Regions from separate parts of the Vibrio sp. B1Z05 genome, predicted to be linked through region 3. Evidence: predicted binding sites of a transcription regulator. Region 3 holds the regulator's gene; each other region holds the start of a gene.

Region 1 (10,569 bases), 1.0 Mb from region 3:
AAATGGTGATTGATCGCGTCATGGGTCTTGAAACCCGAGACTTACAGTTAGATGACTTGAAATGGATCATCTTAATGGTGCTGTTTAATGTTCCGGGCAATGAAAGTGCCTACAACACAATGGAAGAGTTACTTTACTCGACCGATCACGGCATTTTGCATTAAGCCATGCTAGATAAACGCTATGAGTAAAATTAATCATCAACTTTTTTCCGCGGAAGGGCATGCTTTAGAGCAATCATGTCCTAATTGCGGTCATCCTCTACAAATGCGTCATGGTAAGCATGGGGCGTTTTGGGGATGTAGCAATTATCCTAGTTGTGATTACATAAAATCATCACATCAGGCTTCAGGGCAAATCATTAAGCCATTGGGTGTGCCTTGCCCTAATTGTGGTGATGAGCTGGTACTTAGACAGGGCCGCTATGGCATGTTTATTGGTTGCTCTGCTTATCCCGATTGTCACTATATTGGCAGTTTAGATGAGCCAGAAGATCACAGTGTCGAATCCTTTGTTTGCCCAGAATGCCATAAGGGGCATTTGATTGAGCGTAAATCTCGATATGGGAAAGCATTTTATGCCTGTGATCAGTACCCTAAATGTCAGTTCTCGATCAACAGTGAGCCTAAGCAAGGTAAGTGCCAAGAGTGTGGTTTTGAATTGTTGATGGTGAAGAAAAGCGGAGATAAAAGCAGTGTGATATGCGCCAGTCGTAAGTGTCAGGCAAAGCAATTACCTCAGGTAAAGTAATAATCGCTGATTAAATAATAAAAAAGGAGGCGATTGCCTCCTTTTTGCCGTTTATAGGCTGTGTTTTCTATAGCCGGTTATTTTTGATGCAGTGCAGGGAAGGCACTTGCATCTAACCACTGTGCGATATCTTGCAGTTGTTGTTGCAAATCCGCTGGGCTATTGCCACAAACATTAATGTGTCCCATCTTACGCCCAGGACGTTTATCCTTGCCGTACCAATGGATATGAGCTTGTTTCATGCTCAAAATCTCTTGTGCAAGAGTATCTTCACCCAGAATGTTAATCATAGCGGTAGGACGCAGTGCTTCAGTGCTACCTAACGGTAGTCCACAAACGGCGCGCATATGATTTTCAAATTGGCAGGTTTCAGCACCTTGCTGTGTCCAGTGACCAGAGTTGTGAACGCGAGGAGCAATTTCATTGACCATCAATTGCCCTTTAACATCGAAGAACTCCAATGCTAAAACACCCACATAATCTAAACACTCAGCAACGGCAGTAAACATTTGCTTCGCTTGAGCTTGCAGCTGTGGCTCATCAATTGCGGTTGATAGGCTCAACACGCCATCGGTATGCACGTTTTCTGCTAATGGGTAGACAGCGATTTCACCGTGTTGATTGCGAGCGCCAATTAAAGACACTTCACGATCAAAGGCAACAAATTCTTCAGCAATGATTGCCTGCGCTGCCGAAGAGGCAATGCACTGTTCCATTTCTGCCCAGATAGCATCAACTTGCGAGGCTTCTTTTAAACGCCATTGACCTTTGCCATCGTAACCGCCTAGAGTGCTTTTTAACACCATAGGTAAACCTACGTATTCAATGGCTTGTTCGAAATCTTGACGAGTACGAATAAGCGCATATTTAGCGTTGGCAACGTTTGCTTTATCGAGCAGTGCTTTTTCAATGCGGCGATCGCCACCGGTTTTGATTGCAGTCGCACTTGGCAAGAGTTTGCCGCTCGCCTGACACGCATCCAAAACAGGATGAGGAACATGCTCAAATTCAGCCGTAATCACATCAGCTTGCTCAATCGCAGCTGCCAGTCCACTACCTAGTTTGGTTTGAGTGATGGGCTCAACAATAGACTCACTGTTGACATCAAAAGCGATAGTTTTGATATTCAGTGGAGCGGCGGCTAGAGCCATCATGCGCGCTAGTTGTCCAGCACCTAAAACTAAAACTTGCACAGTATTAATCCTCCGCTGGGTTCGGATTAGCCAGTACAGTGTCAGTTTGTTCTTTACGGAAAGCTTCTACTTTTTCCATCACTTCAGGAACGTGAGTACCGATAATTTGCGCCGCTAAGATACCAGAGTTTGCTGCCCCTGCTTCACCAATCGCCAGAGTACCTACCGCAATCCCTTTTGGCATTTGTACAATAGAAAGCAGTGAGTCCATACCTTTTAGAGCTCGAGACTGAACAGGAACGCCAAGCACAGGAAGGCTAGTAAATGCCGCACACATACCAGGAAGGTGCGCTGCGCCGCCAGCACCAGCAATAATAACTTTAATGCCACGTTCTTTTGCACTAGAAGCATAGTCTGCTAGTAGTTGTGGAGTACGGTGAGCTGATACAACTTTAGTTTCGTAGCTAACACCGAATTGGTCGAGCATTTCAGCAGCTAACTTCATCGTTGGCCAATCTGATTTAGAACCCATAATAATACCGACTTGCATGTAACGACTCCTAATTTAACTAGTAGAGATTTAGATACCGATTTTGCGCGCATTATACGGTTATTTTTTGATTAGGAAAACGTTTGCGTCGCTTTGTTTTGCGGATTTAGAGGAAATGCTTACCAGTCACGAATAGAATTTGTAAACTAAGGCAAAGATAGTATAGAGAGGATACTCAAGGAATGATGCTAATTGAGCAAACTGTCGGGGCGCTTCGCCAAGGAAAGGTTATCGCTTACCCCACAGAAGCCGTGTTTGGTGTTGGGTGCGATCCCGACAATGAACAAGCCTTACAGGCGTTAATTGAACTAAAACAAAGAGACCCTGCAAAAGGGTTAATTTTAATTGCGGCCAGCTTTGAACAGCTACTGCCGTACGTAGATGTAAGTGAACTTTCAACTGAACAGCTTGACGTGGTATTCCAAAGTTGGCCGGGCCCAGTGACTTGGGTTATGCCAGTGAGTAAGAAAGTACATCAGTTAGTGCATGGGCAGTTTGATAGTGTTGCGGTAAGGGTGACAGATCATCCTTTGGTGCAGCAGTTGTGTATTGAGTTTTCTAAACCGATCACCTCAACTAGTGCTAACTTATCAGGACTGCCTCCTTGTTTAAGTGCAGAAGAGGTTGAGAGTCAGCTTGGCAATGAAAATGTCTTCATTGTTGAAGGTGCGGTAGGCGATAGATGCAAACCGTCTGAAATTAAAGACGCCAAGACATTACAAATATTAAGACAAGGGTAAACAATGACACAGGTTGATAAAGAAGCCGTAAAACGCTTTTTATTGCAATTGCAGGACAATATTTGTTCTGAATTGGAAAAAGCGGATGGGGATGCAACCTTTGTTGAAGATGCATGGCTCCGAGAGCAAGGCGGCGGTGGCCGAACTCGAGTCTTGAAAAATGGCGCGGTTATCGAGCAGGGTGGAGTCAATTTCTCGCATGTCTTCGGTGACAAAATGCCAGCTTCTGCGACGGCCAATCGTCCAGAGTTAGCGGGCAGAAAGTTTGAAGCTATGGGTGTTTCTTTGGTTATTCATCCAAAGAACCCTTATGTACCGACATCTCACGCCAATGTCCGTTTCTTTATTGCTGAGAAAGAAGGCTGTGAACCTATTTGGTGGTTTGGTGGTGGTTTTGACTTAACACCATTCTATCCATTTGTAGAAGATTGCCAGCACTGGCATCAGGCGGCAAAGCAATTGTGCGCTCCCTTTGGTGACACAGTGTATGCAGAACATAAAAAATGGTGTGATGAGTATTTCTATCTACCGCATCGAAATGAAACTCGCGGTATTGGTGGCCTATTTTTTGATGACCTAAATGAATGGGGCTTTGAAAAATGCTTTGCCTACATCCAAGCGGTTGGAGAAGGGTACACCAAGGCTTACGTGCCTATTATTGAAAAGCGTAAGAATACCCCGTTTACCGAACAACAGCGTCAATTCCAACTTTATCGACGCGGTCGCTATGTAGAGTTCAATCTAGTTTATGATCGAGGCACCTTATTTGGTTTGCAAAGTAATGGACGAACCGAATCCATATTGATGTCCATGCCACCTTTAGCGCGCTGGGAGTACAACTACCAAGTAGCAGAAGGTTCCCATGAAGATCGTCTATATAAAGAGTACCTAGTGCCTAGAGAGTGGTAACACTTTTTCTTCACGCTGTTCAGTGGTAGGTTCTTAGAAGATAGTTTTATGATTAGTTTTTCAGTCAGGTAGGAAGATGAAGCAGTTAATTGATAAGTATGTCGTATTTGGAAACCCAATAAAGCAGAGTAAATCACCGTTTATTCATACTTTATTTGCCCGTCAGACTAACCAGAGTCTTACCTATTCAGCGCAACACGCGGAAGTGGGCGAGTTTACCCAAGCGGCCACAGAATTTTTTGCTCAAGGCGGTAAAGGTTGCAATATTACCGCTCCCTTCAAGCATGATGCCTACCAACTGGCAGATAGGCTGACCGAAAGAGCACAGCTTGCCGGTGCGGTGAATACACTGAAAAAGCTCGATGATGGTGAGATTATTGGTGATAACACTGATGGTGAAGGGCTAGTTCAAGATCTACTGCAATACCAAGTATTACTTAAAGGTGCCAAGATTCTGGTTATTGGTGCTGGTGGTGCAGTGCGCGGTGTCTTAAAGCCATTGCTTGATCAACAGCCTCTAGAACTTGTGATCGCCAATAGAACATTGAGTAAGGCGCAAGCTCTGGCAGAGCAATTTAAACAGTATGGTCCTATTAAGGCATTGCCTATTGATGAAGTAGCGGAAAGCTTTGATGTTGTGATTAACTCAACGTCCGCAGGGTTAACGAAAGAGTTACCTAAAATATCAGCTAAGATATTTTCTTCACGAACCGTCAGTTATGACATGGTTTACGGTGCGGGAACGACGGTTTTCAATCAGTGGGCAAAAGAACAAGGTGCGGCGAAAGCTTACGATGGGTTAGGGATGTTAGTTGGACAGGCCGCTGAGAGCTTTATGTTGTGGAGAGGGATTCGACCAGGGGCAAAACAAATCCTTAGAGAATTACGTAAAAACCTAGAGGGCTCGTAAATGAACCAATCTATTATCTTTACCGATCAACAAAGTTGGGATGCTAATAATAAGACAGTGACCTTTATTGGTCAGCAAGCGGGTAATCTTATTGAATGCATCGTCTCGGTTTCCTATTTGCAAAACCTATCACAACTGCCTATTGAAGATGAAAATGTGGCGTTGCAGGTTTTTTCAGAATACCGCTTTGATTTGGAAGATTTAGCAGAAGAGCTGATTGAAGCAGAAGAGTTCAACCAGCTAGGGAAAATCGAAATTAATTGATGTCGTGCACTTCGTTCAAGTAGTCGTTTTTATTTTGAACATAGTTATCGGCAGACTTCACCAAAAACGCGGTTTCTTCTTCAGTTAAAGGTCGTATCTGTTTTACAGGGCGACCTACATAGAGATAACCGCTTTCTAATACTTTATTCGGTGGAACTAAGCTTCCTGCGCCAATAAACACATCGTCCTCTATAACAGCACCATCCAAAATGGTACTGCTCATTCCCACGAGCACTCTATTTTTAATGGTGCATCCATGCAGCATCACCAAATGACCCACAGTCACATCATCGCCAATTAATAGCGGATAGCCATTTGGATTGCTTGGGCTCTTATGAGTGACATGTAATACAGAACCATCTTGAACATTGGTACGCTCACCAATATAGATATGATTAACATCACCACGTGCGGCAACGTGTGGCCAAATACTAGAATCACTCCCTATTTTTACATCACCGACAATAACGGCAGAGTCATCTATATAAGCATTGGGCTCAATCGACGGCTTAGTACCCTTGAAACTGCGTAAAGAACTCATAGTTAAACCTCGCTAAAACTGTATCAATATTGTTATGAAACTATCAAAAAAAGACCTTTGTGGCTAATTGATGAGCATACGGCAATAAAAGGCGAAAATCTTCGAAAAAATGCTTGCCAACTTGATCTGTATCTCTATAATGCGCCCCACTGACACGGCAACAGCGACAACGCTTCGCAGTGATTCAGTCGGCAAATTAGCCGAACCATTTGAGTTTAACTTCTCTTCGAAAATAAATTCAAAAAAGTGTTTGACACTTTGGTTCAAAACGCTAGAATGGCCGTCCACTTGAGAGGTAAGCCTCGATAGTGTGCTCTTTAACAATTTAAACCTATCAATCTGTGTGGGCACTCGTTGATGATAATCGAAAAGATTTATCAATGAACTGAGTGACCAAAATCAAATTGGAATTCAGCCTTGAGCTGTTTTGTTTTACTTTTTTAAAAGTGAAAACCAATAAGAGCACAGTCAATTCATTATCGTTCTGTTGGAACGATAATAGCTTTAAAATTACTTCTTACTTTCGAGTAAGGAACAGTTTTGAAGTCAGTATTCATTGAGCCGTTCTTAGGAACAAAAAAACTTTAATTGAAGAGTTTGATCATGGCTCAGATTGAACGCTGGCGGCAGGCCTAACACATGCAAGTCGAGCGGAAACGAGTTATCTGAACCTTCGGGGAACGATAACGGCGTCGAGCGGCGGACGGGTGAGTAATGTCTGGGAAATTGCCCTGATGTGGGGGATAACTATTGGAAACGATAGCTAATACCGCATAACGTCTACGGACCAAAGAGGGGGACCTTCGGGCCTCTCGCTTCAGGATATGCCCAGGTGGGATTAGCTAGTTGGTGAGGTAATGGCTCACCAAGGCGACGATCCCTAGCTGGTCTGAGAGGATGATCAGCCACACTGGAACTGAGACACGGTCCAGACTCCTACGGGAGGCAGCAGTGGGGAATATTGCACAATGGGCGCAAGCCTGATGCAGCCATGCCGCGTGTATGAAGAAGGCCTTCGGGTTGTAAAGTACTTTCAGTCGTGAGGAAGGCAATACAGTTAATAGCTGTGTTGTTTGACGTTAGCGACAGAAGAAGCACCGGCTAACTCCGTGCCAGCAGCCGCGGTAATACGGAGGGTGCGAGCGTTAATCGGAATTACTGGGCGTAAAGCGCATGCAGGTGGTTTGTTAAGTCAGATGTGAAAGCCCGGGGCTCAACCTCGGAACCGCATTTGAAACTGGCAGGCTAGAGTACTGTAGAGGGGGGTAGAATTTCAGGTGTAGCGGTGAAATGCGTAGAGATCTGAAGGAATACCAGTGGCGAAGGCGGCCCCCTGGACAGATACTGACACTCAGATGCGAAAGCGTGGGGAGCAAACAGGATTAGATACCCTGGTAGTCCACGCCGTAAACGATGTCTACTTGGAGGTTGTGGCCTTGAGCCGTGGCTTTCGGAGCTAACGCGTTAAGTAGACCGCCTGGGGAGTACGGTCGCAAGATTAAAACTCAAATGAATTGACGGGGGCCCGCACAAGCGGTGGAGCATGTGGTTTAATTCGATGCAACGCGAAGAACCTTACCTACTCTTGACATCCAGAGAACTTAGCAGAGATGCTTTGGTGCCTTCGGGAACTCTGAGACAGGTGCTGCATGGCTGTCGTCAGCTCGTGTTGTGAAATGTTGGGTTAAGTCCCGCAACGAGCGCAACCCTTATCCTTGTTTGCCAGCACGTAATGGTGGGAACTCCAGGGAGACTGCCGGTGATAAACCGGAGGAAGGTGGGGACGACGTCAAGTCATCATGGCCCTTACGAGTAGGGCTACACACGTGCTACAATGGCGCATACAGAGGGCGGCCAACCAGCGATGGTGAGCGAATCCCAAAAAGTGCGTCGTAGTCCGGATTGGAGTCTGCAACTCGACTCCATGAAGTCGGAATCGCTAGTAATCGTAGATCAGAATGCTACGGTGAATACGTTCCCGGGCCTTGTACACACCGCCCGTCACACCATGGGAGTGGGCTGCAAAAGAAGTGGGTAGTTTAACCTTCGGGAGGACGCTCACCACTTTGTGGTTCATGACTGGGGTGAAGTCGTAACAAGGTAGCCCTAGGGGAACCTGGGGCTGGATCACCTCCTTATACGATGATTATTCACGATGAGTGTCCACACAGATTGATATGGTTTAGAAAGTAAGAGAGTATTTTACGAAATAGCTTTTAGCTATTTTGTGAAAAATTGGGTCTGTAGCTCAGCTGGTTAGAGCGCTCGCCTGATAAGCGGGAGGTCGGTGGTTCAAGTCCACTCAGACCCACCAATTTTTCCTTATACTGCGTTAGATTATTCGTTGTGTACTGATGTACACGGCCTCACAATCTGCCTTGTCTAAGAAAAAATACCAAGATGGGGCTATAGCTCAGCTGGGAGAGCGCCTGCCTTGCACGCAGGAGGTCTGCGGTTCGATCCCGCATAGCTCCACCATCTTTAAGCGTATTTGCTTAAGTACTCTTAAAAATGGTTATATTCCTTTTAGGAAATAAACATGCTCTTTAACAATTTGGAAAGCTGACGATAAATAATGTGATTTCATTATTTATCAAATTTAAAAGTTCTCAAATCCTATATCTTTATGATGTAGGTACCAACACACATTCAAGTGTTCTTGGGAATAGCATCATTGCCTGATGTTATTCAAATTTGAGTCCGGCAAAATCGATGTTTGCTTCTGCTTTTTAAAGCGGAAATAAACAATAGTTATCTCGCTCATAATAAAGAGATAACGCACCTTGGAAACGTCATACTACGTTGTAGCAAACGTATTGCGTAAGCAAGACCCTTTGGGGTTGTATGGTTAAGTGACTAAGCGTACACGGTGGATGCCTTGGCAGTCAGAGGCGATGAAAGACGTAATAACTTGCGATAAGCCCAGATTAGGTAGTAATAACCATTTGAGTCTGGGATTTCTGAATGGGGAAACCCACGTGCATAAGCACGTATCATTAACTGAATACATAGGTTAATGAGGCAAACCCGGGGAACTGAAACATCTAAGTACCCGGAGGAAGAGAAATCAACCGAGATTCCGAAAGTAGCGGCGAGCGAAATTGGATTAGCCCTTAAGCTTTTAATGACACAGACGAAGGCTCTGGAAAGTGCCGCAATAAAGGGTGATAGCCCCGTAGTCGACATGTTGTTTTAAGTGAAATCGAGTAAGGCGGGACACGTGATATCCTGTTTGAACATGGGGGGACCATCCTCCAAGGCTAAATACTACTGACTGACCGATAGTGAACCAGTACCGTGAGGGAAAGGCGAAAAGAACCCCTGTGAGGGGAGTGAAATAGAACCTGAAACCGTGTACGTACAAGCAGTAGGAGCGCCTTAGAGCGTGACTGCGTACCTTTTGTATAATGGGTCAGCGACTTAATTTTAGTAGCAAGGTTAACCGTATAGGGGAGCCGTAGGGAAACCGAGTCTTAACTGGGCGTCGAGTTGCTAGAATTAGACCCGAAACCAGGTGATCTAGCCATGGGCAGGTTGAAGGTTGAGTAACATCAACTGGAGGACCGAACCGACTAATGTTGAAAAATTAGCGGATGACTTGTGGCTAGGGGTGAAAGGCCAATCAAACCTGGAGATAGCTGGTTCTCCCCGAAAGCTATTTAGGTAGCGCCTCGGACGAATACCAATGGGGGTAGAGCACTGTTAAGGCTAGGGGGTCATCCCGACTTACCAACCCTTTGCAAACTCCGAATACCATTGAGTACTATCCGGGAGACACACGGCGGGTGCTAACGTCCGTCGTGGAGAGGGAAACAACCCAGACCGCCAGCTAAGGTCCCAAAGTATAGCTAAGTGGGAAACGATGTGGGAAGGCTTAGACAGCCAGGATGTTGGCTTAGAAGCAGCCATCATTTAAAGAAAGCGTAATAGCTCACTGGTCGAGTCGGCCTGCGCGGAAGATGTAACGGGGCTAAGCTATACACCGAAGCTGCGGCTGCACACTTTGTGTGCGGGGTAGGGGAGCGTTCTGTAAGCCGTTGAAGGTGGTCTGTAAGGGCTGCTGGAGGTATCAGAAGTGCGAATGCTGACATGAGTAACGATAATGGGGGTGAAAAACCCCCACGCCGGAAGACCAAGGGTTCCTGTCCAACGTTAATCGGGGCAGGGTAAGTCGACCCCTAAGGCGAGGCCGAAAGGCGTAGTCGATGGGAAACGGGTTAATATTCCCGTACTTCTTATAATTGCGATGGGGGGACGGAGAAGGCTAGGTGGGCCTGGCGATGGTTGTCCAGGTTCAAGTATGTAGGCGGAAAGTTTAGGTAAATCCGGACTTTCTTAACGCTGAGATACGATGTCGAGCTGCTACGTGCAGTGAAGTCATTGATGCCATGCTTCCAGGAAAAGCCTCTAAGCTTCAGATTATAAGGAATCGTACTCCAAACCGACACAGGTGGTCGGGTAGAGAATACCAAGGCGCTTGAGAGAACTCGGGTGAAGGAACTAGGCAAAATGGTACCGTAACTTCGGGAGAAGGTACGCTCTTGGCGGTGAAGTCCCTTGCGGATGGAGCTACTAGGAGTCGCAGATACCAGGTGGCTGCAACTGTTTATTAAAAACACAGCACTGTGCAAAATCGTAAGATGACGTATACGGTGTGACGCCTGCCCGGTGCCGGAAGGTTAATTGATGGGGTTAGACTTAGGTCGAAGCTCTTGATCGAAGCCCCGGTAAACGGCGGCCGTAACTATAACGGTCCTAAGGTAGCGAAATTC
Region 2 (10,569 bases), 400 kb from region 3:
TGAGTTGTTCGATATTTAACTCTATCGCCTGATCCATTTTGGTTAACCCCAATAGGTTGACCAAGCCACGACCATCAGTGCCCATAATTTTAGGCGCTAAGTAGACGATAAGCTCATCGACTAAGCCTTGTTCGATGAAACTGGCCGCCAATGTAGCGCCGGCTTCAACCCAGATATGGTTGATATTGTGTTGCGAGGCTAAGTTTGCAAGTAGTTGTGGCAAATCAATTGTTGAATCTGCTTTGGTTTGCTCTGGCCCTGAGATGACTAACACTTCACCTGCACTGTTAAACAAACGCAAATCTTGGGTGAGCTGTTGCTGACGATCTAAAATCACTCTTAGTGGCTGTCGCAGTTTTTGACCTGAATTATCCGCATCAGAACGCTCAGTATCGGGATAAATAGATCGCACCTCTGCAGTAAGATCTTCCCAACGAACATTTAGCGAGGCGTTATCGTCGATCACAGTTTTAGAGGTTGAGAGGATAGCGCCGGCTTGCGCTCGGTATAGCTGTACATCAGCGCGCGCCAAACTACTGGTAATCCATTGGCTGTTGCCATTTTGCAAGGCCGTTTTACCATCTAAACTGGCGGCCATTTTCAATTGTACCCATGGCATGCCGCTGCGCATTTTTTTCAAAAAAGGTCGATTGATACGCTCAGCTTCGGCTTCTAAAAGCCCAACTTGCACCTCAATTCCCGCCGCTTTTAACATGGCAATGCCATTGCCCGACACTTCGGGGTTAGGGTCTTGCATAGCGCAGATAACGCGCGCAACACCGGCATCAATCAAGCCTTTAGCGCACGGTGGCGTACGTCCATAGTGAGAACACGGCTCTAAGGTGACATACGCAGTAGCACCTTTGGCTTTATCGCCTGCCATGGCTAAGGCATGCACCTCCGCATGAGGACCACCAGCACGAATATGATAGCCTTGCCCAACAATGGTCTCGCCTTGTGTGATCACACAGCCAACATTAGGATTAGGGTGCGTAGTAAATCGGCCTTTTTCAGCCAATTTAATCGCCTTTGCCATCATCTGATGCTCAAATACCGAAAAGTTCATTGCGCTTTAATCTTCTAGTCTAGCGATCTCTTCGCCAAATTCTTTGATGTCTTCAAAACTGCGATACACAGAAGCAAAACGGATATAAGCTACCTTATCGAGCTCTTTTAGTTGATCCATCACTAGATTACCTATCATATCGCTAGAGACTTCTCGCTCTCCGGTTGCGCGCAGTTTTGATTTGATAATACTCATGGACAACTCAACTGCATCAGCGCTAACGGGTCGTTTCTCTAACGCACGATGTAAGCCATTAGCCAGTTTATCTTCGTTAAAAGGTTCACGGTTGCCATTGGATTTAATCACCTTTGGCATCACTAACTCTGCGGTTTCAAAGGTGGTAAAGCGTTCATTACACGCGATACATTGACGACGACGACGTACTTGATGCCCGTCAGCAACCAATCGAGAGTCGATGACTTTAGTCTCATTTTCTGAACAAAATGGGCAGTGCATACAAGCTCCATAAGTGTGATAAAAAGGGAAAGGTACTTTGTAGTAAAGTACATTAAATTAGGCTTCTGCATTACAAAGCCACTCGCTATAACCAGTGTAACGGATTTACCGCACTGATTCGAGAAAGATGCTATAAAGCATAGAAATGAAAAAAGGGCTCTGTGATAGAGCCCCCATTACTTTTATTGGAAATAACTCTTTAAAGTATCAATCGGTTAGCCATAACAAGGCAAACGACTTAGCCTCTAAGGTCTTGGTAAATAGTTACCTTTACCCACCCATTTGTAACTGGTGAGCTCTTCAAGCCCCATTGGGCCACGGGCATGCAGTTTTTGCGTAGACACTGCCACTTCCGCGCCTAAACCAAACTGAGCACCATCGGTGAATCGCGTTGAGGCATTCACATACACCGCAGCCGATCCTGCTGTATTGATAAAGCGTTCAGCATTATTGAGATCATTGGTCATAATGGCATCAGAGTGACTGGCGTTGTGATCGCGCATATGTTGAATTGCACCCTCTACATCATCAACCACTTTAACCCCTAGCACAAACGCCAACCATTCGGTGTCAAAGTCACCTTCGGCTGCTTCTCTTACTTTGCTTGCATGAGTTAGATACGGCAATGCAGAGTCATGGGCAACAAATTCAACTTTGTCTTTTAATGATGCCGCCAATTGACTTAAAAAGGTTTCGGCTACAGCTTTATGCACCAATAAGGTGTCTAATGAGTTACACGCCGATGGACGCTGTACTTTTGAGTTTTCTACGACCGTCACTGAGCGTTCAATATCAGCGCTTTCATCCACAAAAATATGAGAAATACCAAAGCCGCCAATAATCACTGGAATGGTGCTGTTCTCTTTACACATTTTATGTAAGCCTGCACCACCGCGCGGAATGATCATATCCACGTATTCATCCAGCTTTAACAGTTGAGAGACCAATTCACGATCGGGCTTTTCAATGTATTGAACCGACGCAATCGGCAATCCCGTTTGTTCTAGTGCAGTTTGAATCACTTTTACCAGCGCCATATTGGAATGGAACGTCTCGCGTCCACCTCGCAAAATGCTGGCGTTACCTGTTTTAAGGCACAATGAAGCAATATCAATAGTAACATTAGGTCGCGCTTCATAAATCACACCGACCACGCCTAGCGGAACGCGGCGACGCGATAGTGAAAGGCCATTTTCCAGTACGCGACTGTCTAATTCACTGCCAATCGGATCATTTAGAGTAATGACATTACGTACGTCATTCGCAATCGCTTTTAAGCGATCTTCATTGAGCAACAAACGATCCAGCAGCGCTTCGCTCATGCCAGCATCGCGAGCGGCTTGAATATCGATAGCGTTCGCTTCAAGAATGGTTTTTGATTGCTTTTCCAGTTCATCCGCCATGACCGCTAATGCATTATTTTTAGTGGCGGTAGTGGTGGTAGCAAGAGCAAATGATGCTTGTTTTGCGCGCTGGCCTAGTTGAATTAAATCCAAAATATTGTCCTCTATAATTTTATCTCGGCTGGTCAGCCGTTAATCTTGCATCATGACTAAATCGTCACGGTGGATGATCTCTGAGCCATAATCGTGCCCGAGAACCTCACCAATTTCTTTGCTGTGCATACCTTGAATTTGAATCATATCTTCACTGGAATATTTAACTAATCCTTTGGCAATGAGAGTGCCTGATTGATTCACAATACGCGCGACTTCGCCACGCGCAAATTCGCCGTTGACCTCAGTCACCCCTTTTGCCAACAAGCTACTGCCTTTACGTTGCAGCGCATTCACTGCGCCATCATCAATGACAATGTCACCGGAAGCGGCAGGGCCTGCCAATATCCAACGTTTTCTATTTTCTAAAGATTCAGGCAACGGCAAGAAGCGCGTACCGCACGGAGAAGCAGACACACTCTCTAAAATCACGTTATCGGCACTGCCTGCGGCAATAATAACTTCAATCCCAGAACGTCTGGCAATGTCGGCTGCTTGCAGTTTGGTTGCCATACCGCCAGTGCCCAGAGTTGTGCCACTGCCACCGGCAATTTTAATCAAGGTTTCATCAATGGTAGAGACTTCACGAATCAGTTTCGCGTCAGGGTTGCTTCGAGGATCGGCGGTAAATAAACCCGGCTGATCGGTCAGCAAAACCAAAGTATCAGCGCCACATAAAATGCCCACCAACGCCGATAGGTTGTCGTTGTCCCCGACTTTGATTTCGGTCGTGGCAACCGCATCATTTTCATTCACGATAGGGATAATGTTGTGTTCAACCAGCGTATTAATCGTGTCGCGGGCATTTAAGAAACGCTCTCTGTCTTCAAGATCGGCACGAGTCAATAACATCTGCCCTATCTTCAAATTGTAGATAGAGAAAAGAGATTCCCATACTTGGATTAGATGTGACTGACCGACAGCAGCTAGCAGTTGTTTGGTGGCCATTGACTTAGGCAAACTGGGGTGACCCAATTGTTCTCGACCTGCGGCAATTGCACCAGAAGATACCAACACTAAATGATAACCACGTTGTTTCAATTCAGCGCATTGGCGAACTAATTCGACCATGTGAGCGCGATTAAGATATTGAGACCCGCCAGTTATTACACTAGTGCCTAGTTTTACAACAACTGTCTTAGCTTGCATTTGTTACTCATTCATATTGATAAAGGAGCTTCTTTTTTAACAAGCTAAGCACAGTTTCACAAGCAAAAAAGCAAAAAGGCACCCTAAGGTGCCTTTATTCTCAAATTTTCATTTAAGCAACCGCTTCAGAATCCTCATGCAGCTCAAACTCAAATGCAAATTGTTCGCTCAGCTGAGCTTGGATTTTGCTTTGAAAAACCGACTGAGTCCGTTTCACTTCCGCTTCCACAGCCGCTGGCAGTTTCTCATCTACCCATGTGCCTGAGGCGTTGTATTTGCCATGATGAAAATGGGCGATACAAGTTGATGCATCATCTTGTTTTTCAAGCTCCATCCACCAGCCCCAAAATTCACGACATTCCGGTGACTTTTTATCATCGACGCAAACGGACAGGCAATCAAACAAAAACAAATTTGGCTGACATTCTGATTCACGTAAATACGGACCGATCGCTTTTAGCTTAGCGATCATACGATGATAAGTTGGTTGCTTCCCTAGCATAATAACTCCATTTTTTATTATTTTTCGTTCGCAATAGCAGAGTGCGATACGTTTTATTGTTGCTCATCAGTTACATAAGCAGGAGTTATAGTGCCATTAAATTAACATTGCTGTCACGACTTTAATTCATTTAACAACCAGTCAACCGCTAAATCTAACGATTTTTGATAACCTTGACTTAAATTCTTCGACGGAACTTTTACCGCTTGTCCCACTTTACTCGACATTGAGATCAACTTGTTATCGCTGTGAGGAGCAATAGGATCGCCATCTAAAGAGATAGCTAACAAAGGCACGCTAGTGCGTCTTGAAGCGAGTAAGCCTTGTGTTTTTAAAGACCATGCCGACATTTGCCCAGCTAAGCTTTGAATATCCAGCGGAGATTTACCCAGTCGCGATCCTAGAACATCCAAATACATCTTAGGCATACTCGCCACTTTATCAGGAGAAGCAAAAATATCATGCACTGGGGCACCGATAGTGACACATGCCTTAATGCGGCTTTGCTCTAAAAAGCTCAACCTAACCAATGCATTACCACCAAAGCGGAAACCCAGTAATCCGACATTCCAGTGATCAATAAAAGGAACTTGGGGTAGATGATCTAATACCGCTTTATGCAAACAACTTGAATCTTCCGATAATGTCCACTTACTGCTTTTACCTATTGATGGCATATCTATGGTCAGCATCGCAAACTCATTTGGCGCAAGGTGCTCTAAGAAGAGTTTCCACATGTCGGTTTGTACGCTATCAAGGCCGGCGCACACGATTACAACGGGCAATGGACGCTCAGTGTGTGGCAAGTGCAAATTCGCCTGAATAGTTTTGCCTTTGTAGGGTACATTGATTTGCTTGAACACGTATTTACTTAAACGTGATGCTTCATCGTAAGCTTTATTCGCCAGCACTTGAGCTTGTGAGGCAAGGTTGTCACCTTTGATGTGTGGATAAGCGGCAATGCTAAAGTACAAACTGGCTTTGTACAGAGCGAGGGCAGCTTCATCCCCTTTTAATTCATTGGCGTGACGCTGATGTTCCATACCGGCCTGAGTCCACTCATAGGCCCAGTTTCCCGAACGAAACCCCGTCACAGTATCTAGCCATTCATCTTTAGAACGAGAGTGTGTTGATGAGGAGATGCGAGCTAATACTTGCTCCTGCTCAATAGGATCGGCACCTTGCCATATCCACTGTAAGCGGCGCAGGTTGCGATACCAAGATTGAGCAGGCTTATCTTCAAGCAGGCTTAAACTGCTTGGCATATATTGAGTCAAGCAGGATGTTTCTTTGGCTTTTAGATGTTTGGTAAACAGTTTTTCAGAAAGGTTCTTATTGTTGTCATCATTCATAAAGGGGTGTCTACATGTTGAACTTATCACTAAGCATAAACAAAAAATGCCTCTAAATAGAGGCATTTTGCATAAATTTTATTTTAAGGCATTAAGCAAAAGCTCAATAACCTTAACTACTTGCGTTTGCGATTGATAGGTTCAACAAACGTTAGCTGCATGTCCCATGGTTGCTCAATCCAGGTTTCCTGTTCAATATCGACAACATAGTCATCTAATAGATCAGCGCCAGAAGGTTTTGCACAAACCGCAATCAGTTTAGCTTTAGGGTACATTTCACGTAATTTACGTGCTGTATCACCGCTATCCACTAAATCTTCAACGATAAGGAAGCCTTCACCATCACCCTCAGGAGCTTTGAGAACGCTCATATCACGTTGGTGATCATGGTCGTAACTTGAGATACAAATAGTATCCACATAACGAATACCTAATTCGCGAGCAAGGATAGCAGCAGGGACTAAACCACCACGGCTAACACCCCAAATTCCTTTCCATTGTTCAGCAGGCATTTGACGCGCAGCAAGTTCGCGACAGTTGGTCTGCATTTCATCCCAAGTAATGATGTGTTTTTTTGGCATAACGGGTAAACCTATTTAAGACTAATTAACCGGCAAAAGCATATTTTAGTATAAAGATAGCTGACATAATCCACACACTTACGGATACATCGCGCCCTTTACCGCTTAACAATTTTATTGCAGCGTAAGAAATAAAGCCTAATGTAATGCCCTCTGCAATAGAGAATGTTAGTGGCATTAGCAAGCAAGTGACTACAACAGGAGCCGCTTCTGTAATGTCACTCCAGTCGATGTTAACCAGACCAGATAGCATTAAGATCGCAACATAAAACAGTGCGCCGGCTGTCGCATAGGTCGGAATCATACTAGCTAATGGAGAAAACAGCAAAGCCAATAGGAAAAGTACGCCAACGGTAACAGCAGTTAAACCCGTACGACCACCCGCAGCAACACCCGCAGTAGACTCAACGTATGACGTTGTGTTTGATGTACCAAGCAAAGCACCAACAGAAGTTGCTGTTGAATCAGCAAGTAACGCTTTGTTTAGACGAGGCAGTTTGCCATCTTCTTTAATCAAGTTAGCTTTAGTTGCCACACCGACCAGCGTACCTGCGGTATCGAATAAATCCACAAACAAGAATGCAAACACAACCGAGATCATGCCCACTTCAAATACGCCAGCAAAATCAAGTTGCATGAAAGTAGGCGCTAGGCTTGGTGGTGGTGCCATAATACCGTGATATTGAACGTCACCGAAAATCATGCCCAAAACAGTGACACAAAGGATAGCAATCATAACCGCGCCGCTTGTTCCACGATGAACAAGTGCAATGGTAATAAAGAAGCCAACCGCTGCTAAGATAGCGTGTAGACCTGTGATATCACCTAAAGAAACCAATGTTGCTGGGTTATCAACGACGATGCCGGCATTTTTAAGACCGATAAATGCAAGGAAAAGACCGATACCAGCAGAAATACCAGTACGTAGTGACATAGGAATTGAGTTAATGATCCATTCACGAATGCGACATAAGCTCAATAGAACAAACAAGATACCTGACATAAATACTGCTGCCAGTGCCACTTGCCACGTGTAACCCATTCCTAGCACAACGCCATAGGTAAAGAAGGCATTTAGCCCCATACCCGGTGCTTGAGCAATTGGATAGTTAGCGTATAGACCCATCACAAAACAGCCAATTGCCGCAGCCAAACAGGTTGCAACAAAGACAGCACCATGATCCATACCTGTTGCTGACAACATAGTTGGGTTAACAAAAATGATGTAAGCCATTGTCAGGAAGGTAGTGATACCTGCAATGATTTCCGTGCGAACCGTTGTACCATGTTCACGTAGTTTGAATAGCTTCTCCAGCATTATCAATTCCTAAAAATATATAAAAGTAAACGTTTGCGTAAATAAATTGGCGTGAATTATAGAGAGTAACATGACGAAATACCATACTGATTGGTCTATTTCTTTACTCAACACTCATTCTGCGTCTATCCCCTTTGCAACTCACCAAGGTAAATTATTGATATCAATAAATATATTTTGATTAAATACACGAAGTTACATTGAGTGTTTTTTATTCAGCTTAAAAGTTTTCAGCTCTGAAACCATTAGCATTTAAGCATGTAGCACATAAAAACCCCCTACTCGCTCTCGGAAAGCTCTCTGAGCAACTAAAGTGTATGATTTACAATTTGAAATAACTAAGACTTCCATTAAAAAACAGAAACGACAGACGAAAAAAAAGCCGTTCCAGATGGACGGCTTATGAAATCAGTAATTAATTTCCAATATATCAGGGGTGAACCGAAGTTCAATCACATGCTTAAAAACCCTATTACAGGGTTGAAACTGTAGATACATAATAATCTCGACCGACAAGTCCAAAAGTTACACATCTATAATCTCAAGGCTAACCAGTTGAAAAACAACAAGTTTGCGCTTTAATTTAGCATTGGTACAGACCAAATAATGAGTGGGGTGACTCACAGAAGGGTGGTCTGTATCGACAGGAAAGATAATACCAATACTGTAATTTAATTACAAGTATATTTATTCAAAAGCGTCAATTTTTCCATTTAGTGCAATTTACGAGCTTGTTTCTGTAATTTAATTTCATCAGTAAAATAAATTAACTAAATACACATTGATTGCAATTAATTAACAACTCACTATAAGCTGACATCACAAACCTTTCTTTGCCTGTCCAACCCTAGCAGTGAGTGATATCCTAACCCCATTAAACTGAGCTATATCAATGCCAGTCAATGTACCGTCTGTAGAGACCGTACTTTTAAGCATGAAGGAGTATCACCATGTCTACATTTCTTAGCCAGATCACTGCGCAAACGCAAAACCCGATCTGGCCATTTTTCGATAAGATTTGCTCTATCCCTCACCCATCAAAACATGAGCAAGCACTTTCTGACCACATTGTAGAGTGGGCAAAAGCACAAGGTCTGGCGGTGAAATCCGATAGCGCTGGTAATCTGTTTATCAAAAAACCTGCCACCGCAGGCATGGAAAACAAAAAAGGGGTTGTACTACAAGCGCACCTCGATATGGTTCCGCAAAAAAACGAAGATACCGAACACGACTTTACCCTTGATCCTATCCTTCCTTATATTGATGGCGAATGGGTAACAGCAACTGGCACTACCCTTGGCGCTGATAACGGTATTGGCATGGCATCCTGTCTTGCTGTACTAGCCGCAACAGATATTGAGCATGGCCCAATTGAAGTACTGCTGACTATTGATGAAGAAGCAGGGATGACAGGTGCATTCGCTCTTCAAGAAGGTTGGTTAGAAGGTGACATCCTACTTAATACCGATTCAGAGCAAGAAGGCGAAGTCTACATGGGCTGTGCTGGCGGTATTGACTCTAGCCTTGAATTTGACGTGCAACGTGAAGCAATTCCGGAAGGCTTTGTCGCGAAAAAGCTGATTTTAAAAGGCTTAAAAGGCGGTCACTCTGGTTGTGATATTCACACAGGCCGTGGCAATGCCAACAAACTATTGGCTCGCTTCCTTGCCGATCACGCTTTACAACTTGACCTAAAATTGATTGATTTCAATGGTGGTAGCCTGCGCAACGCTATTCCTCGTGAAGGCTCTGTCACTCTCGCCGTAGCAACGCAAAACATAGGCAAATTAGAAGCAGCACTTACCGAATATACCCAAACCTTAACCGCTGAGTTAGGTGCCATTGAAACCACTATCGCAACTTTCATTGAAGATGTAGAAGCGCAGTTCGGTGTATTCTCCCAGAAAAGCCAGCAAGCGTTAATTGCTGCGCTAAATGCATGCCCGAATGGTGTAATCCGCATGAGTGATGCGATTGAAGGTGTGGTTGAAACCTCGCTAAACCTTGGCGTGATTACTACCGAGCAAGATAAAGTGACTGCCCTGTGCTTGATTCGTTCTTTGATTGATTCAGGTCGTCGCCAAGTTGAAAGCATGCTCACTTCAGTGGCAACTTTGGCTGGCGCAAAAGTGACTTTCTCTGGCGCTTACCCTGGCTGGAAACCGGATGCAGATTCAGAAATTATGGCGGTATTCCGCGATATGTATCAGCAAGTATACGGACACATCCCTAACATTATGGTTATCCATGCTGGTTTAGAGTGTGGCCTATTCAAAAAGCCTTACCCGAATATGGATATGCTGTCGTTTGGCCCGACTATCCGCTTCCCTCACTCACCGGATGAAAAAGTAAAAATTGATACCGTTGATCTTTACTGGGAACAAATGGTCAATCTACTAAAACACATTCCAAACAAAGGCTAGTTAGCGCTTAGCTATACTCAACAACTATGCCCTAAAACGATAAAAGCCGAGCAATGCTCGGCTTTTTCTATTCTATAGCTAACACTAAGCTTTAGTTGCAGCTAGCTCTTGCAGTTGTGCGAGTGTCGTTTCTGCGACTAAGTCACCATTGTAGTAATAGCTAACTTTGTCACCGTCACGTACACCTTCAATAAGCGCTTTGTCACCATTATTATAAGTGACATTC
Region 3 (10,569 bases):
CTCGCTGGACAATAGCAAATGCATCATGCAATTCGCCTTCTCCTAACTCTTCATCAAAACGTTCACGACTGAGTAGCGCTATCGCGACTAAAAAACTCAGATGTTCACTATTGAGGTTAAGGGAGAAATCGTGTTGTTTAACCCACCCGACCAGTTCATCGACTGTGACTTGATCGTCATGTTGCCCTTCTTGGGAGAGTTGACTCATTCAGTTCCCTACTGTCATTTCTTTTTGAACCCATACGTGTATGTATCTTCCTAGAGAAAGATAAGGTTCGGTTCTACATAATTGTCGTTCAAGCTGCATCAGTTCTTCTTGACTATAATCGCCCACATATTGGGTAAATCCAATATAGTCATGAAAGCAGCGAATCCCTGATTTTCCACAAATGCGTAAGTCGCATTCTTCTAACCAGCAATAAACGTCTTCGGGTAATAACCCTTTCTGCGGCTGCAACTTAAATCGTTTACGATGGGGCATTCCCTGCAATACATGTGGAATGTTGCCACATATTACGTTTTTCATTACCAATCCATGGTGGTTATAAAACATGATTGACGCCATGCCGCCAGGACGAACATGTTGCATCAATTTTTCGAGTACATCTTTAGGATCAGCTAACCACTCCATGACCGCATGAAACAAAACCAGATCCACCGGTTGCTTGAGGTGCTGATCTAACTCTTGGATAGGCGCATGGATAAACTGATACTGCTCTAGCAAATCTTGTTGTGCAATCTCTTGCTTAGCTAAAGAGAGCATTTCGCTAGAGACATCACACAATATAATATTGTGACCAAGCTCGGCCAACTTTTGTGACATTTGTGCTAAGCCCCCTCCCGCATCCAGAATGGTGAGAGGTTTTGCATGGCCTGCTATTTGGGTTATGATTTGCTGCAAATCTTCCCAGACGATAGTCTGACGTATATTGCCTTTGTCTGAGCCATAAATATTTTCGGCAAATTTGTGGGCAATGTCGTCGAAATTACGATCTTGTGTCACTTTTAATTAATGTATGATGTTATTTGAGTGAGTTTCGTATTGTGTCACAAGGACGTCAAGAATAAAGAGCGGTTGTCGATTTGCCCCTCCGATCGACTAAAAAACCGACCGATAACACGACATTTTAACTCGTGACACCAATTTACCCTACAGAACTTAGGAAATGGTTTAACCCAATATGTTTGAATTGAAAAAAATCATTACTGCCTTCCTTATGCCACTGCCTGCAATGCTACTTATCGGTTTCTTTGGCCTAGCGCTGGTGATGTTTACCCGCAAGCATAAGTCTGGCTGTATCTTTATTTTTATTTCATTAGCGTCCATTTTTGCTATTTCATTCCAGCCTGTGTCTACCTCGTTGCTCAAACCATTAGAGCGCAAATACACGGCCTTTTTACCACCAGCAGAAAGCTTAGACTATGTGATGGTGCTAGGCAGTGGGCATGTGATTGATCCGCAAATTCCGCCAACCTCTGAATTAAGTCGCACCGCGTTAATGCGCCTTAGTGAAGGCATTCGTATATTGCGCATGTATCCCGGCGCAAAATTGATTTTATCTGGCTATGATGGCGGCTCAGAAATGAGCCAAGCACGAATGATGGCGACGGTGGCATTAGCACTAGGCGTGGCTAAATCGGATATTATTTTATTAGAAACGGCGCAAGATACTTGGGAAGAAGCCAGACAAGCAGCGGGCTTTGTCGGTGAAAAGCATATGTCACTGGTTACTTCGGCCAGTCATATGGAACGCGCCCTGCGCGAGTTTCACAGCGCCGGTCTAAACCCTACTCCAGCACCGACCAATTACTTAGCCCAATCCAATATTAATCAAGCGTGGCAAAAGTACACACCGCAAGCACGATACCTAGAGCAAACGGAACGCTACTGGCACGAAACTATGGGTAAGTGGTGGAAAAACATACGAGATCTTGTCAGTAGCAAATAAGTGACTCATAATTTAGTGAACGTCTATATTTTCGCCAACTTAGAAGCTGGTGTTGTAGTTTGCTAACGAGTTATGGGTTAAACAATGCAAGAGCTCAAGCAGTTTAATGAACAGCGGGCAGAAATTTATTGGTGGTTTTCCAGCTTATTTTCTAAAGAGCTGACCCAAGACGAACTGATTGCCTATCAAACCCCTGAAGTGAGGGGTTTCATTAATGGTTTAGCCGAAAATGAAACCCTAGCCACAGCCGCTAAACGCTTACTGGATGCTCTTGAGCGACTGCAACAACGCCCGGGTGCTCAACTTGAATTATCCGCTGATTTCTACGACTTATTTTTAGCCTCTGACAAACAAACTGCCCAGCCCTGCGCCTCTGTTTATATTGATGAAAACAAGGCGCTTACTGGCACCCCTGCTCAGCAGATGACGCAAGTTATGTTAGAGCATGGCATTGAAGTGGATAAGTGCTTTAACGAGCCTGCCGATCATCTGGCTGTTGAACTCGACTTTATTGGCAATCTAATCATGCGCTCAAACGCGCTAGAAATGGAATCACATCTAGAATCAGCCCTTAGCGAACAGAAGTCATTCATTGAGCAACATTTACTGAGTTGGATTCCACAATTTTCGGTAAACTGCACTAAATATGATGAATTTGGTTTCTATTCTGCGGTCGCTGAACTGTTAGTTAAATTTTGTGAAATTGATTGTCGTTATCTCAGTAATGAAAAATAGCTCAGTTACCGAAAATAGATTCACATTATCGTCATAAATGCGTTGTCAGTTTCATCATTTATGGCTAGACTCCCCCGCAATCGTTTGCAATGTGATTTTGAGTGCAAATTACTCAATAATTCAACGCATTTTATAATCATTACTTATATTTACAAGGTCTCCTATGGCAACCATAAAAGACGTCGCAAAACTGGCTGGTGTCTCCACCACTACAGTTTCACACGTTATCAATAAAACACGTTTTGTGGCTGAAACAACACAAGAACGTGTTATGGAAGCTGTAAAAGAGCTCAACTATGCGCCAAGTGCGGTTGCTCGTAGCTTAAAATGCAACACCACTAGAACCATTGGCATGTTGGTAACTCAATCCACTAACCCCTTCTTCGCGGAAGTGGTCGATGGCGTTGAAAGTTACTGTTATCGTCAAGGCTATACGTTGATCTTATGTAACACTGGCGGACTGTACGAAAAGCAGCGCGATTACATTCGTATGCTTGCCGAAAAGCGCGTAGATGGAATATTAGTGATGTGCTCTGACTTAACCGAAGAGTTACGTGAAATGCTAGATTCTCACCCAGGCATTCCTAAAGTGGTGATGGATTGGGGCCCAGAGTCCTCTTCTGCAGACAAGATCATTGATAACTCAGAAGAAGGTGGCTACCTTGCCACTAAATATCTGGTTGAAAATGGACATACGAAAATTGGCTGTTTAACCGGTCAAACTGAAAAGCTTGCTTGTATTGAGCGTATGTCTGGCTATAAAAGAGCATTGGCTCAAGCTAATATCCCGTACAACGACGATTTCATTTTCGAAGGTAACTTTGAATGTGATACCGCAGTTGAAACGGCTGACAAACTGGTTGCTCTTGCAGAAAGTGAACGCCCTACGGCTATTTTCTGCTTTAACGACATCATGGCGCTGGGTTTAATTAGCCGTCTGACTCAACATGGCATTGCCGTTCCAGAAGATATCTCTGTAATTGGTTACGATAATATCGATTTAGCTGGCTATTTTGCGCCGCCTCTTACCACGATACATCAGCCAAAACGTCGCGTGGGTAAAACCGCCTTTGAGATCTTGCTAGAGCGCATTAAAAATAAAGAGCACGACCGCCGCATTTTTGAAATGCACCCAGAGTTGGTAGAGCGCTCAAGCGTGAGAAACCTAAACGCTAGTTAACGTGACCATTTAACTGAATAAGGCTAGATATCTTAATGATTTCTAGCCTTTTTTATTTGTATCTGCTGAGAATAAATTAAATAAAATACGCAACTGGTGAAAGTTTCCTATTATTGATCCTGTCTCTATACTTACTCAGGATGATAAGGACGCTCTCATGAATAAGAAATTGATAATCGGGCTAATTTTAGTTGCAGCGATTGTATTACTCGGCATCAACTTCGGTCAGTACTTCACTTTAGAAAATGCCAAAACTCAGCAATTGGCCCTCAATACGCATATTGAAAATAACTTCGTATTGTCAGCGACTATCTACTTTATTGGCTACGTATTTGTTACGGCCTTTTCCATTCCTGGCGCTGCGGTGGTGACTTTACTTGGCGCAGCACTGTTTGGCTTCTGGACCAGCTTACTATTGGTCTCATTTGCCAGCACCATTGGCGCAACCTTAGCCTTTTTAAGCAGTCGCTACCTATTGCGTGATTGGGTACAAGCTAAGTTTGGCTCTAAACTTGACGCCATTAACAAAGGCGTTGAACGTGACGGTGCCTTTTATCTATTCTCATTGCGTCTAATTCCCGTATTTCCGTTTTTCCTGATTAACCTATTGATGGGGCTAACCCCTATCTCGGTTGTAAAATACTATGTATTTAGCCAACTTGGCATGCTGGCCGGGACTATGGTGTATCTAAACGCTGGGACGCAACTGGCAGAAATAGACAGCTTATCTGGCATTGTTTCGCCTACCGTATTGGCTTCTTTTGCTCTGTTAGGTTTATTCCCGCTCATTGCTAAGTGGATCATGGGTAAGATTCGACCACAAAACGGCTCTAGCCCTGCTTAATCCATCATCGCAACCTAAAGGATATTCATGAAGTTATACGTTGCGCAAAACCCGCCTCAAGCTCATATTTTATGTGAGCTTTTGCGTAGTCATCGCATTCAGGTAGAAGTGCGCGGAGAAGGGTTATTTGGTCTGCAAGGAGAGTTGCCAATGGATGACTCTAGCCTGCCCTATCTGTGGCTAGTCGACGAGCACAAGCAACAGCAAGCCAAAGCCCTGATTGCAGAATTTGAAGATAGACACAATCACAGCTCAGATTGGCGCTGTGATGATTGTGGGGAAATAAATGAGGGGCAGTTTGCCTTATGCTGGCAATGTGGCGCTAGCACCACTGATGAAGCGATATTGGTTTAGTATCCTAGTTATTGAGTGCAATATTTAACTTTGATACCTCTATCTTTGCGACATCTAGCTTTGTGAACGAATAAACTCGATAGATTTGTCATTGAACTCTTGAGGCTTTTCCACGTTACAAACATGGCCGCAATTTTCTATTTCTACCAACTGGCTATTTTGGTGAACCGAAACCATCTCTTTTACCGGCTTGATGAACATGTAGTCCTTGTCACCCATTAAATATAGAGTCGGAATATCAAGCTCTTTATCTCTAAAGTAGCGCATTAGCGGGTTAACATCAGCTGCCAGCTTAAACCAACGTTTAAACTCTTTTTGACATAACTTTCTTGCTTCTCGTACAAACATCAAACGAGATTCAACTTGCCCTTTTTGCGGCATCACAATCCAAGCAAACAAGCTATACAGCCACATGTACGGGATAATGTTTTTACACAAATCGCCCATTTTCACTAAGATTTGCGAACGCGTATTAAAGCGCGTCACAGCGCCGCCAAGCACCATAGACTTAACGCGCTCAGAGGCAAGCTCTGCCAATGTGCGTACAATAATAGTGCCTAAAGACATTCCCACAAAGTGTGCGGATTTGATTTTGAGATGATCCAAAACGTGCAAAATATCTTTGGTCACTGACTCAAAGGTATAGCGCTTACTGATGATATCTTGGAATAAGGTATTGGATTTACCGTGCCCGCGCAAATCAACCAAGAGTACGTTAAAGTGCTCGCGGTACGCTTTAATTTGCTTAAACCAAATTGACGAACTGCCACCCGCACCATGCACAAATACTACCCACTCCTGAGATTCAGAATGGCGATAGGCTTTATGAAATAACATTGGATTTGATTCGGCAATAGCGGTCATTGATCACACTGAGGGAAATATTAAGGTAGTTGATAGTAACATAAATGACGAGCGCTCAGATTGCCCTAGTCGTTGATTTTGTAACAAATAGTGAGTCGCAATGCAAGTTAGGTGCCATTAGCAGTACAAATAACAGCCTAAACGCAAACAACACTACAGATGTAAAACACAGCGCAATCTAAAGATCCTTTTGGAAAAACAAAGTTAAAGTTCCAAACTCTATGCCTAATTTCCTTATAGAGGTTAAATTAAAGACGTGTTTATCATCTTGTCGATATAGCCAATCATCAAAGTGAACCACCACACTCGAATCCCCTCTTGGCAATTCAAAATCATAGCGCCAGCGCAGTGCATTCCCCACTTCTTCACCGATAGCGACTCCGACAATATCATCCGCTTTTCCCTCGTAACTGCCATCAGCTAAACGGGTGATCCGCCAAATGCGCGTCGATTGCTCGCCATCAGCAAACACGAAGTCTTCATGTAGCGTCAATGTATTGCCTTGCACCTTGCCTTGCAGTGCGACCTCAAAACGTCGTGTTTGCTTACCACTTCTGTCTTGCACCATGCCCCACGCGGTGACACTACCTGAAAAATAGCCAAACAAATCAAAATCAGGCCCTTCACCTTGATACTCATTCACATCTGCGGTGCACCCTGACATTGATAGAGACAACAGCGCGCTTATCATTAATAGTTTCAGTGTTTTGATCATCATTAATTCAACCCAATAAGTTGCTGTCTGTGCTTAGGATATTCAGTATTTGGCGATAACCAGATGGCTAAAAAGGCGTCGTTAAGGGCTTCATCGGTGATCTCACCTCGCCATTGGGTTAACCCGTCTTTTTGAATGTACACAAAGGCACCCGATAATCCGTCCGTGATATACACCAACTGATCGCCGAGTGCTACGTCAGGATAAATATTGCCTAAGCGCACTAGCCACTCGGATGATTGGTTGGTGTTATAACCAAGGTGCTCCCACTGTTTTTTGGTCTCTTTGAGTAAATGTTTCTTAGAGATATTGCGCTCATAAGTGATCGCCAAAGCAACCGGATGAGGAGAGAGATCATTACCGACTTGATATTGACCTTCTGGTGAGCGCAGCTGTGAGGTATAAACATCGAAAAACATAAAGTCTAAGTCAGCCGAGCCTACGGTCGGCCACTGCTGCCACTGCTGGAGCGTGCTTTTGCTCGGCGTGGCAAAACTTACTGTGCTGGCTAACTCAAGACTAATACAGAATAAGGTTCTAGCTAGGGTGAGTCTCATGTGGCTTTACTCCATGGCGTCTTTTTTGTAACACGTTTAAGGAGTAGATAATCAATGCAAAAACCAGTGCCCATTCCAATGCGATAATTACGAAAGTCATTGTATTTGAGTAAGGCCATTGCACCGCACCTAATTGCAAGCCGGCAAAATAACTGGCGGCGGCTCCTAACGCTCCAACCATACATACGATGGCAAAAGGGAGACGGATCAAAAGAGCGCGCATCTGATAGGCATACCAAGCAAAACTTACCCATAACAGCGCCAGCCACAGGGGTATGCCTGCCGTTGGTGTCGAAGAAAACACAAATAAGCCAGTAACGCCGTGTATCACATCCATCACCACGCCCACACAGGCGATCGTAAATAGCCAGCTCAGCGGTAGGTCGCGATAACGATAAGACAAAGCCACCGTCGCAATCACACAGACCAGCAACAACAGTTGTGTGCTTTGTTGCCCCATGACGGCTAAAAACCACAAGCATTGAAACCAAATAGAAATCAATAATAGTTTCTTATTCATAACTAACCTCGCTTATAGGCAAACTACACAGGGCTTCTAAAAGTAAGGTGCACTGTGCTAATTCGTCGCGCAAGAAAGCCACCTTCGCAGTAACACAAATAGTAGCGCCACATACGCATAAAACGTTCATCGTAACCAAGCTTGGACAGCTCATTCTCAGCCAACTCAAAGCGATGTAACCACTCTTTTAACGTGCGCGCATAATCCAAACCAATGTCATGCAGATCGTGCACCACCAATTGGCTGTGCTGAGTGGTTTGCTGTAATAGATGCGAAACCGAAGGCAGGAAACCACCAGGGAAGATGTACTTTTGAATAAAGTCGACACCTTTGCTGTATGACTCAAATCTCTGGTCAGCAATGGTGATCGCTTGAATTGCCATCAAGCCACCGGGTTTAAGCAATGCTTGGCATTTTTGTATATAAGAAGGTAAATACTCACGTCCTACCGCCTCAATCATCTCAATGGAGACGAGCTTGTCGTACTGCCCATCGAGATCGCGGTAATCTTGTTGTAACAGGGTGATTTTGTCGGTGAGACCTGCCAGCTGGATTTGTTGTTTGGCATACAAAAACTGCTCTTGGGAAATCGTAGTTGTGGTGACATGACAGCCATAGGTTTGCACCATGTATATCGCCATACCTCCCCAACCTGTGCCAATTTCAATAACTGTATCATCAGCACATAGCTGCAATTGTTGGCACAGCCTTTCCATTTTATTAATTTGCGCCTGCTCTAAACTGTCTTCTGCGCTGTGATACACCGCGGCTGAATAGAGCATGTTTTTATCCAAAAAACGCTGATATAAATCGTTGCCTAAATCGTAATGGGCGCTGATGTTTTTCTTTGAATTTAGTTGGGTATTTCGATTTAGCCAGTGCCCTAATTTATAAGCGAAACGGGTCAACAAACTTTGCTTGCTGTTCATGTCATCCAGTGCATTTAGATTGAGCGCCATAATCTTCATGACCACGGTCAAATCAACGCTTTCCCACCAACCATCCATATAAGCCTCGGCAGCCGCAATGCTTCCGCCACTTAACATTCGAGAATAAAAGTCGGGATGTAATACTTGGATACTGCCGTTTAAAGCCTGCGAGGGCTTACCGAAGCTCTGCTCTGATGAATACGAATCAAAGCACTCACTAATGGTTAAATGGCCATGCTTTAAGTTTTGTAGTTGTTTGAACACCATTGCTCGGGCTGAGCGTTGTAATGGCGAGAATTCCTTTTCGATCACTAAAGATTGAGAGTTGTACATTACAAAAAGCCTCCTGCTTAATCTTCTATTTATTTTTGGCTGGATGGGGATATAAAGGCACTTTCTTCATCCACAACTTCAATGCATGCCAATAAATACCGATAACTACTTTTACTGCCATTATTGGCGTTGAGATCAATTGTTTGAGTAAATTTTTTGAATTAAAAGGGTGCGCTTTCATCGATAGTGTTGCGTCAAACTCTTTACCCTCTCGATGGCACTCTAAATGCACCATCAATTTTTTAGATAAAGGTTTTAGTTTCCACACATATTGTTGGTCAATAGGATTAAACGGCGACACATGAAAGGCTTTATCGTGTTGCCAATTCTCTCCTTGCTCACCTTCATTGGCATCAACGGCGTAATAATGATGTTCATTCCACGGCGTATTGCTCACTTCTGCCAATAAGGTTCTCCATTGCCCCTTGTCATCAAACACATAATAAAAATTCACTGGACTAAAATAGAGTCCCAAATAACGAAGATGCACCACCGCAATCACTTTGCCTGTGTGCCGCTCTCCAGTCAGGGCAAATACTTTATCTTGCACTGCTTTTTTAAGGCAGCCTGTTGTTCCTAAATAATCACCACGGCAAAACCTTGCCCAATGCCACCAGCGCTCACCAAAGCCCCATACCGATTTTTTTAAACAAGCCAGTTCGTCCAAATCAATGCTGGGCATAAACAAGGGGTAATTAAGTGCATGCTTTACCGGTGAAAAACGTCTATGTCTGACCTCACCGACCATGATGGCACTGTTTGTAACTTTCTGAACTGAAGGGGGGGTCATGCCGCGCCCTTTTGTTGCAAATCTTGCGAGGTGACAGGCAACAACTTATCAATCGCTTCAACCACATTTAACGCGCTCACTACGCCGTCTTCATGAAAGCCATTGCGCCAATACGCGCCGCAAAACCAAGTATTATGTTGACCCTGCACCTCAGGACTGCGCTGCTGCGCGGCAATGGATTCACGCGTAAATACGGGATGGTGATAAACAAAAGATTTTATGATTTTGTCTTTATCAATATTGGGGCTGTTATTTAACGAAACACAAAAGGTATGCTGTGACTGAATGTGCTGCAGTATATTCATGTCATAAGTTAAGGTAGGTAAACGAGCTTCTTGATCCCTTGCCCCTTCTAAGTAGTAATTCCAAGATGCCCACGCTTTAGTGCGCTTAGGCAATAGGCGAGTATCGGTGTGCAATACCACCTCATTGGCTTGATAGGTCATAGCCCCTAAAATATCGGACTCAGTCTCTGTGCGCTCTTCACCTAAAATGCGCAGTGCTTGATCGCTATGACAGGCAAAAACCACCTGATCAAAATGCTGCCATTGCCCTTTGACCAAAATATTCACCCCACTCTCGCTTCTCACTACTTTCTCAACGGGCGAATTAAGGTAAATATTGTCGGCAAAGCCTGCAATTAACGGCTTAATGTAAGCCCTAGAGCCTCCTTCAATCACATACCACTGCGGACGATTTTTAATATCCAGCAAACCATGATTTAAGAAAAAGCGCAGGAAGAATGACAATGGAAAGGCGCGCATGTCAGCAAGGGTAGACGACCAAATCGCCGCGCCCA

The links. The regulator PurR, encoded in region 3, represses purine synthesis genes. The targets are predictions, from matches to a motif close to TNANGNAAACGTTTNCNTNA.
Region 1: a site for PurR is predicted at 2,505-2,524, ahead of purE (5-(carboxyamino)imidazole ribonucleotide mutase). Genes of this name have one in related genera too.
Region 2: a site for PurR is predicted at 7,942-7,961, ahead of QV280_RS09635 (NCS2 family permease). Genes of this name have one in related genera too.

What each region holds. Positions count from the first base shown of each region.
Region 1 is NZ_CP130463.1:2,763,522-2,774,090, reverse strand. Features, by position in the region: gene QV280_RS12740 (DUF494 family protein) at 1-164, shown strand, start outside; gene QV280_RS12735 (DNA topoisomerase family protein) at 184-750, shown strand; gene QV280_RS12730 (5-(carboxyamino)imidazole ribonucleotide synthase) at 828-1,943, opposite strand; gene purE (5-(carboxyamino)imidazole ribonucleotide mutase) at 1,948-2,433, opposite strand; gene QV280_RS12720 (L-threonylcarbamoyladenylate synthase) at 2,616-3,173, shown strand; gene hemF (oxygen-dependent coproporphyrinogen oxidase) at 3,177-4,082, shown strand; gene aroE (shikimate dehydrogenase) at 4,159-4,992, shown strand; gene QV280_RS12705 (DUF1488 family protein) at 4,993-5,256, shown strand; gene QV280_RS12700 (gamma carbonic anhydrase family protein) at 5,249-5,797, opposite strand; rRNA gene QV280_RS12695 (16S ribosomal RNA) at 6,383-7,935, shown strand; tRNA gene QV280_RS12690 (tRNA-Ile) at 8,035-8,111, shown strand; tRNA gene QV280_RS12685 (tRNA-Ala) at 8,200-8,275, shown strand; rRNA gene QV280_RS12680 (23S ribosomal RNA) at 8,644-10,569, shown strand, end outside.
Region 2 is NZ_CP130463.1:2,115,700-2,126,268, forward strand. Features, by position in the region: gene ribD (bifunctional diaminohydroxyphosphoribosylaminopyrimidine deaminase/5-amino-6-(5-phosphoribosylamino)uracil reductase RibD) at 1-1,066, opposite strand, end outside; gene nrdR (transcriptional regulator NrdR) at 1,073-1,522, opposite strand; gene QV280_RS09610 (glutamate-5-semialdehyde dehydrogenase) at 1,768-3,018, opposite strand; gene proB (glutamate 5-kinase) at 3,058-4,167, opposite strand; gene crl (sigma factor-binding protein Crl) at 4,280-4,669, opposite strand; gene frsA (esterase FrsA) at 4,783-6,021, opposite strand; gene gpt (xanthine phosphoribosyltransferase) at 6,138-6,602, opposite strand; gene QV280_RS09635 (NCS2 family permease) at 6,628-7,920, opposite strand; gene QV280_RS09640 (aminoacyl-histidine dipeptidase) at 8,871-10,343, shown strand; gene QV280_RS09645 (DUF3332 family protein) at 10,428-10,569, opposite strand, start outside.
Region 3 is NZ_CP130463.1:1,714,341-1,724,909, forward strand. Features, by position in the region: gene mukF (chromosome partition protein MukF) at 1-208, opposite strand, end outside; gene cmoM (tRNA uridine 5-oxyacetic acid(34) methyltransferase CmoM) at 209-1,003, opposite strand; gene elyC (envelope biogenesis factor ElyC) at 1,182-1,949, shown strand; gene torD (molecular chaperone TorD) at 2,034-2,684, shown strand; gene purR (HTH-type transcriptional repressor PurR) at 2,848-3,864, shown strand; gene QV280_RS07790 (TVP38/TMEM64 family protein) at 4,022-4,708, shown strand; gene QV280_RS07795 (putative signal transducing protein) at 4,736-5,062, shown strand; gene QV280_RS07800 (alpha/beta fold hydrolase) at 5,117-5,926, opposite strand; gene QV280_RS07805 (DUF3833 domain-containing protein) at 6,105-6,641, opposite strand; gene QV280_RS07810 (chalcone isomerase family protein) at 6,644-7,198, opposite strand; gene QV280_RS07815 (DUF2878 domain-containing protein) at 7,179-7,718, opposite strand; gene QV280_RS07820 (SAM-dependent methyltransferase) at 7,742-8,980, opposite strand; gene QV280_RS07825 (DUF1365 domain-containing protein) at 9,006-9,770, opposite strand; gene QV280_RS07830 (NAD(P)/FAD-dependent oxidoreductase) at 9,767-10,569, opposite strand, start outside.